DNA from 2 places in the Anaeromusa sp. genome. Region 1 is predicted to be linked to the other one. Evidence: riboswitches for the same ligand, from Rfam matches in the RefSeq annotation. Region 1 holds a riboswitch; the other holds the start of a gene.

Region 1 (3,988 bases):
GTTTTGGATTTGAACGGGCCTTTGACAGTGCCGGAAGCGGCGGTGTCGGCTACGCCGCTTCCTAATTTGACGTTGTCCTTGCCGGGAGTAAAATTGGGCAAAGGGGTTAAAGCGTCCTATCAGTTGGATGGGAAAATTGCCAATACGGCGGTTTTTAAGCGCAGCGGCTCGGATCTTGCTTTAACGGTGAATTTGCCGGGCGTGGTGCAGGCGGGAGATTACAAGGTGTTCACCTTGCCGGCGGACGATAAGGCTGGACGCCCTTTCCGCGTTGTGCTGGACATCCAGTTGTCATCGGCGCCTTTGACTAAGTTGAAATTTTCTGCTGGCTTGAAAGGAAAAGTGGTCGCTATTGACCCGGGGCATGGCGGTAGCGATTCAGGCGCTCTTGGGCCGAGCGGCCTTAAAGAGAAGGATGTTACCTTGGCAGTGGCCATGCGCACGAAAGCTCTTTTGGAAAAGTCAGGCGCTCGTGTGATTATGACTCGCATGACGGACAAGGATGTCTTTGGACCTAATGCGAGCAATGTAGAAGAGCTGAGTGCGAGGACGGCAGTGGCGAACAACGCTAAAGCGGATGCGTTTGTCAGTATTCATAACGACTCTTTTAGCAGCGCCACGGCTAGCGGTACTAGCAGCTTCTACTATGAGAAGACGAAATACGACGGCATGCTGGCGGATTGTTTGCAGGAGCAGCTGCTTAATGCCGGCGGGCGCAATGACCGAGGGGCCAATACAGCTAATTTTTATGTAATCAAAAGGACGGTTATGCCGGCTGCCTTAGTGGAATTAGCCTTTATTTCCAATTCGGAAGAAGAACGTTTATTGGCCTCGCCGACGTTTCAACAAAAAATGGCTAACGCCATTGTGATGGGCTTGGATAGCTTTTTCCGCAAGGCCGCAGCGTCAGGGGGTGTCCAATGATGCGGGATATAACCATAGCTTGCTTTTTAATGGCGGCGCTCTTTTTAGGCGGCTGCGCAAGCGACATGAAACCATCAGCGGCGCAGACGCCGGCAACAACGCCTGGAGCGGCGGCAACGCCTCCGGCAGCCGTGCTTGTGCCGCCGGGGGATACGTCGCAGCCGGAGCCGGGTACAATGCGCATAAAGGTATACAGAGGGTCTAACGATGCCAAATGGCTGCTGCCGGAAGTTTTTCAAGTGAAGAAAAATGATCACCCGGCCCGAACCGCCATGGAACTGCTGGCGGCTCCGCCTCATGGAAACGGTATGGTGGGTTTGTTGCCCAAGGAAGCAAAAATCAAGGGGCTGTGGGTTAAGGACGAAATTGCTTACGTGGATTTTAGCGAGGCGATTGCCCAGAGCGCTGGCTCTACGAGCGAACGTCTTTTAGTGGCGGCTATTGTGAACACGTTGACGGAATTTCCCGAAGTGCAAAGCGTGCAGTTTTTAGTGGAAGGCAAGCGCCGCGCTACATTGCAGGGGCATGTGGACATTAGCGAACCCCTGAGTCGCTCGGAAAAAATAATTAAACGCTAGCTCGTCCTTCGCAAGCCGCCGATTGCTTCGGCGGCTTTGTTATGCTACAATAACTAGTAAATAATTGCATAGTAGCCACTAGGGGAGCGAAAGCTGAGAAACTGCTGCGGCGGTTGACCCTTGGAACCTGATTCTGGGTAATGCCAGCGTAGGGAAGTGGGACAAAATCGTAAAGATTTTGCAACCCTCTCTTTGCGGAGAGGGTCCCTTGTATTATCGCCACTCTCTCTTAGCGGCTGCATGCCGTCCGGCGCAAGCTGGAACGAGAAGGAGGAAAAAACATGGCAACACAAATGCAGTTGGCAAGACAAGGCAAGATTACCGAGGTTATGGCCGCAGTAGCTAAAGCGGAGGGGATGGCGCCAGAGGCGTTGCGAGAAAAAGTGGCGGCAGGTACGGTGGCGATATGCGCCAATGTCAATCATACGTCCTTGCGTCCGTTTGGTTTTGGCGAGGGCCTTTCGACCAAAGTAAATGCTAACATCGGCACGTCCAGTGCCTTCCCGGACTTAGAGCCGGAGCTGGCTAAGCTGGATGCAGCTATTGCTGCAGGGGCCCATGCGGTAATGGATTTGTCTACTGGCGATAATATTGACGCGTCCCGGCGAGCGATTATTGAACGCTCGACCGTTGCTGTTGGTACAGTACCTATCTATCAAGCTACGGTGGAAGCTATTAAAAGCAAGGGTTCCATTATGGAGATGACTGCAGACGACATGCTGCATGTCATTGAGAAACAGGCGGCGGACGGCGCTGATTTTATGACGCTTCACTGCGGCATTACGATGGAAAGCATCGGCAGGCTGCGCCGGGAAGGTCGCGTGATGGACATTGTCAGCCGCGGCGGTTCGTTCTTGACTGGCTGGATGCTCCATAATAATAAGGAAAATCCCTTGTATGAGCGTTATGATGATTTGCTGGACATCTGTCTGCGTCATGATGCGACCATCAGCTTAGGCGACGGGTTGCGTCCCGGCTGTTTGGCGGATGCCACTGACCGGGGTCAATTGCAGGAATTGCTGATTTTGGGCGAGCTAGTTGACCGCGCCTGGGCCAAAGGCGTGCAGGTGCTTGTGGAAGGACCCGGTCATGTGCCTTATGACCAGATTGAGGCCAATGTGAAGCTGCAGAAGCGCCTTTGCAAAGGCGCTCCGTTCTATGTGCTGGGGCCGTTGGTTACCGATGTGGCCCCAGGTTATGATCATATTACGGCCGCCATTGGCGGTACGCTGGCTGCGGCTGCAGGAGCTGACTTCTTGTGCTATGTGACGCCGGCGGAACATTTAGCGCTGCCGACCATTGACGATGTACGTGAAGGCGTAATGGCTTCGCGGATTGCCGCTCATGCTGCGGATATTGTGAAAGGCGTGCCTGGTGCGAAAGAGTGGGACTTGTCGATGGCGAAAGCCCGTAAAGCCTTGGATTGGGAAGGCCAGATTTCTTTGGCTTTGGATCCGGAAAAAGCGCGCCGCTATCGGCAGGAGCGAAATGCCGGCAACGCGGAAGCTTGTTCCATGTGCGGCGATTATTGCGCCATGAAGATTGTCAGCGAGCATCTGGGAAAATCGGGCGGTTCTTGCTAAAAGGACGCTTATAGATTCTCTGATCCTGGCATCTGTTTATAGAAGTACCGCAATGAAGCGGGGGACTCTTTCTTTAGAAAGGGGCCCTCGGCTTTCTTTTTTCAGCAGGGAATTGCTTGTTGGTCAAGAATAAACAAAACAGATGCTATCTTTTTAGGATGGGAGCTATAAGACTATGAAAATATGCGAAGTAGGCGAATTTGGCCTGATTCGTTTACTCCAGGAGGAAACTCAGACTCCTGGGGTGATTGTCGGTATTGGCGATGACGCCGCTGTAGTGCAGCCGACCCCAGATCATGTGACGCTGTTAACAACCGATATGCTGGTGGAAGGCGTGCATTTTATTTTGACCACTACCGATGCTTGGAGCCTTGGTTGGAAGGCTATGGCGGCCAATCTCAGCGATATTGCCGCCATGGGAGGCAATCCGCGCCATGCGTTGATTTCTTTGGCGCTGCCTCAGGACTGCCAGGTGGAATTTGTGCAACACCTTTATCAAGGCATGCGGGCGCTGGCTAAAGAATATAACGTGGGCATTATTGGCGGGGATACTGTTTCCTCCTTGCAAGGATTGGTCTTAAATGTGGTTGTTACCGGCGAGGCGCTGCCTCAGAAGGTATGTTACCGCAGCGGCGCTCAGTGCGGCGATGTAGTGGCCTTGACCGGTACGGTGGGCGATTCTGCCGCAGGGCTGTGGCTGCTGGGGCAAAAGGAAGCCCAAGAAGAGCCTTGGGCCAAGCCTTTGCAAGAGCGGCATTTACGTCCTAGACCGCAAGTTGCCTGGGGCAAGATACTAGGCGAAGCCGGCATAAACAGCCTCAATGACATTAGCGACGGCTTGGCCAGTGAGGCCAATGAAATCGCCGAAGCCAGCGGGGTGTCTATAGAACTGCGGGCGGCTGA
Region 2 (3,988 bases), on a different contig from region 1:
GGTTAGTCGGCTCGTCGAGCACCAGCCAGTTGATTTCTTTAAGCATCAGCTTGCATAGGCGTACTTTGGCGCTTTCCCCGCCGCTGAGCACCATGATCTGGCTGGTAATATGCTCATTCGTCAGGCCGCAGCGCGCCAAGGCCGCCCGCACTTCATAATTGGTCATGCCGGGATATTCCTGCCAGACCTCTTCAATAGCCGTATTGGTATTGTGGCGAGTGGATTCCTGCTCAAAATAACCAGTAAACAGGTATTCTCCTTGAACGACCTCGCCGGCAAAGGGTTTGATTTCTCCCAACAGCGTCTTAAGAAGTGTAGATTTTCCCAGGCCGTTGACGCCCCGGATCGCTACCTTCTGGCCTCGTTCAAGCAAGATATCCACGGGGCGGGTCAGCGCCTCATCATAGCCCAGCACCAGACCTTTCGCCTCGACAATGGTTCGGCTTGGCGTACGGGCTTCGCGGAAAGAAAAGGAAGCAGTCATCTTTTCCCTGGGTTTTTCTAAAATCTCCATCTTATCCAGGCGCTTCTTGCGGCTGTTAGCCATGCCGCGCGTAGCTACGCGGGCTTTGTTGCGGGCAATGAAATCCTCCATGCGTTCTACTTCCTGCTGCTGCCGTTCATAGGCCCGGATCTCCTGGTTCTTCCGCACCGCATAGGCCGCCTGGAATTGATCATAGTCACCGCTGTAGCGAGTCAACACGGTATTTTCTACGTGATAAATGACATTGACCACTTCATTCAAGAAAGGAATGTCATGAGAAACAAGAATAAAGCTATTTTCATATGCCTTCAAGTAGCCCTTAAGCCATTCAATATGCTCAAAGTCCAAGTAATTGGTAGGCTCATCAAGAATCAAAATAGTGGGATTTTGCAAAAGCAGCTTGGTCAGCAGAACTTTGGTCCGCTGGCCGCCGCTCAGATCCGCCACATCTCGATCCAGACCGATTTCACCTAAACCCAGGCCGTTCGCCACTTCCTCAATTTTAGCGTCCAGAATATAAAAGCCGCTATGTTCCAGAGCGTCTTGAATCTCACCCACAGAGGCCATCATTTCGTCCATTTCTTCTGGAGAAGCCTCGCCCATTTTCTCATACAAAGCCAACATTTCCGCTTCCATATCGAACATCGCCTGAAAGGCTTCCCGCAGCACTTCCCGAATGCTCTTGCCCCGGCTAAGAACCGTATGCTGATCCAAGTACCCCACCGTTACCCGACTAGACCAGGCCACTTTGCCTTCATCCGGCGTCAGTTGGCCGGTAATAATATTCAAAAAGGTAGACTTTCCCTCGCCATTGGCGCCAACCAAGCCTACATGCTCTCCCTTAAGCAGACGAAAGGATACGTCCTGCAAAATCTGACGAGCCCCAAAGCCTTGGGACACGTTTTCAACGGTCAATACGCTCATGTTTTTCTCCTTGAAAAATTCATACTCATTCACTCACAGATAGCTTATATTTTAACGTGTCGAAGCCCTGGCTGTCAAAGGAAAAGTGCTTTTCGCCACTCGTTCTCTTGCCAGGCTGCAGGCATCGTGCTATGATAAAATTTAGAATCATATAGCAAGCTAGGGGGGCCAGAAGCGGCTGGCTGAGATACGGATCCTCATTCCGTGACCCTTTGACCTGATCTGGATTATACCAGCGTAGGAAAAGCTCCCATGCATGCCATGCAAGCGCATTCTCCGCAGAATGCGCTTTTGTTTTTCCCTCACCTTGTTCATTTGCTTGCTTTGCAAAAAAGAAAGAAGGTATCTTCATGCAAACACCGTTAAAAACCATTCGTTTTCCTCATTTTTTCTTCCTCTGGTTCGGCGCCGCCGTTTCCATGGCGGAAATACTGGCCGGAGGCCTCTTAGCTCCCCTAGGATTTGAAGACGGCTTACTGGCTATTTTAGGCGGCCACGCTCTAGGAACAATGCTGCTGGTTCTCTGCGGGCTGATCGGCTTTCGCGAAGGACTTTCCGCTATTGAATCCACACGCATTTCTTTTGGCGTCTACGGGGCCAAACTGTTTTCTCTCTTCAATATTTTGCAGCTGGTTGGCTGGACCTCAATTATGATCCTGGCCGCCGCCCGCTCGTTGAACGAAACCAGCCGCCACCTTTGGCAAATCGATCAATATGGCCTTTGGTGCCTTCTTGTGGGCGCGCTGGTGCTGCTTTGGATTGTCTTGGGCCGCGAAACCGGCTGGAAAAAAGCTAATATGGCTGCCGCTTTGCTTTTATTTGCTTTGACCATCGTCATGAGCAGCGTTGTCTTTGCCGACACTACGGTTCTGAGCAAACCCGCCGCAGGAGGCATGCCCTTTGGCGCTGGCTTTGAGCTCAGCGTGGTTATGCCCCTTTCCTGGCTGCCTCTTATCGCCGACTACACCCGTTTCGCCCGTTCCGGTCAAGGAGCCGCCTGGGGCAGCGGCCTGGGGTATTTTCTCGGCAGCTGCTGGATGTACATTATCGGCCTTAGCGTAGCTCTTGTCGCAGGTCAAGCTGACCCCGCAGGCATGCTGCTGGCGGCCAATCTGGGGCTTTCCGTTTTAGCCATCGTTCTTTTAGCCACCATTACCACCACCTTTATGGACGCCTACTCCGCCGGCGTCAGCGTACATACGCTGCTGCCGGGGTTTAATGAAAAGCACGCGGCTTTAGCAGTAACCGTCGCCGGTACCTTGCTGGCTCTCGGCGTCGACATGGAACAATACGAAGGGTTTCTGCTCCTAATCGGTTCGGTCTTCGCACCGCTCTTCGCAATCCTGCTCAGCGACTATTTTCTCTTAGGCAACCGCCAGCTGCGTCCCGGCCTCATGGTCAACTGGCTGGCACTAGTCATTTGGGCTTTGGGCGTCGCGCTTTACTATCAGCTGCTCAAGCTTGATCTTATGGTCGGCGCTACTGTGCCGGTCATGTTTGCCACTGCGTTTACTTATATCCTCGTAGGGAGGTTTGCGGCCAAATGGAGCTTGCAGAAAGACTCGCTGAAAACATCTGCTTAATTCAAAAACAACGCCCCTTGGTACATCAAATTACCAACCAAGTAACCATGCAGGATTGCGCCAACATCACCTTAGCCATCGGCGCTTCCCCTGTTATGGCTAACGCTCCGGAAGAAGCCGCGGAAATCACGGTTCACGCTAAAGCGCTAGTGCTTAACCTGGGAACTTTGCAGCCCCGCAGCGCTGAAGCCATGCTTATGGCAGGAAAAGTAGCCAAAGCCCAAGGCGTCCCCATCGTGCTGGACCCAGTGGGCGTCGGCGCTACCCGCCTGCGGCAGCAGACTGCCGCCAGGTTGCTCCTTGAATGTCCCCCTGATATTATCCGGGGCAACTTAGCGGAAATCGCGGCTCTAGCAGGACAGACGATCGCCAGTCCCGGCGTTGATGCGTTAAAAGAGGCGGCCCAAGCCGCAGAAACTGCTTACTTTCTGGCTAAAAAGCTGCACTGCGTCGTGGCGGTTTCGGGTGAAACCGATTGGATTGCCTCTCCAGACCAGCAAACAGCCTGCCTGCATAATGGCGTATCCATGCTGCGTTTCGTAACAGGTACAGGCTGTATGAGCAGCTCCCTTATTGGCTGCGCTGCAGCGGTTTCTCCCGCTTGGGAAGCAGCCATAACCGGCCTTGCTTGCATGGGCATTGCCGGAGAGCTGGCCGCATCCAATTTAACTTCTTCTCAAGGAACCGGCAGCTTCCGCACCGGCTTATTTGACGCCGTCTCCACCTTGACCGGCGCTACGCTGCGCCAACACCTGCGCTTGCAACTATCATCCGCTTCAGGAGGTGCCTAATGTCAATTCGTCCGCTTGCTTTTACCGCTTTGTTTGTAGCCTTAGGCGTGATTTTGGGCCACTTGGTCTACATTCCCATCGGCGTTGCCAAATGCTTTCCCATGCAGCACGCCATCAATGTTCTTTTAGCCGCCCTCTTAGGCACACGTTACGCCGTCAGCGGCGCTTTCACCATTTCCCTCTTGCGCAATCTTCTTGGCACTGGT

The links. A riboswitch is a leader RNA that binds a small molecule or an ion and turns the genes downstream of it on or off. The one in region 1 is predicted to bind thiamine pyrophosphate.
Region 2: it holds a riboswitch for thiamine pyrophosphate, as region 1 does, so the genes downstream of both, cytX (putative hydroxymethylpyrimidine transporter CytX) here and thiC (phosphomethylpyrimidine synthase ThiC) in region 1, are expected to answer to the same signal.

What each region holds. Positions count from the first base shown of each region.
Region 1 is NZ_JAQUZF010000013.1:23,348-27,335, reverse strand. It holds gene PHF27_RS03470 (N-acetylmuramoyl-L-alanine amidase) at 1-924, shown strand, start outside; gene PHF27_RS03465 (GerMN domain-containing protein) at 921-1,502, shown strand; TPP riboswitch at 1,573-1,674, shown strand; gene thiC (phosphomethylpyrimidine synthase ThiC) at 1,784-3,085, shown strand; gene thiL (thiamine-phosphate kinase) at 3,261-3,988, shown strand, end outside.
Region 2 is NZ_JAQUZF010000033.1:2,168-6,155, reverse strand. It holds gene PHF27_RS06410 (ABC-F family ATP-binding cassette domain-containing protein) at 1-1,408, opposite strand, end outside; TPP riboswitch at 1,560-1,670, shown strand; gene cytX (putative hydroxymethylpyrimidine transporter CytX) at 1,759-2,991, shown strand; gene thiM (hydroxyethylthiazole kinase) at 2,952-3,782, shown strand; gene thiW (energy coupling factor transporter S component ThiW) at 3,782-3,988, shown strand, end outside.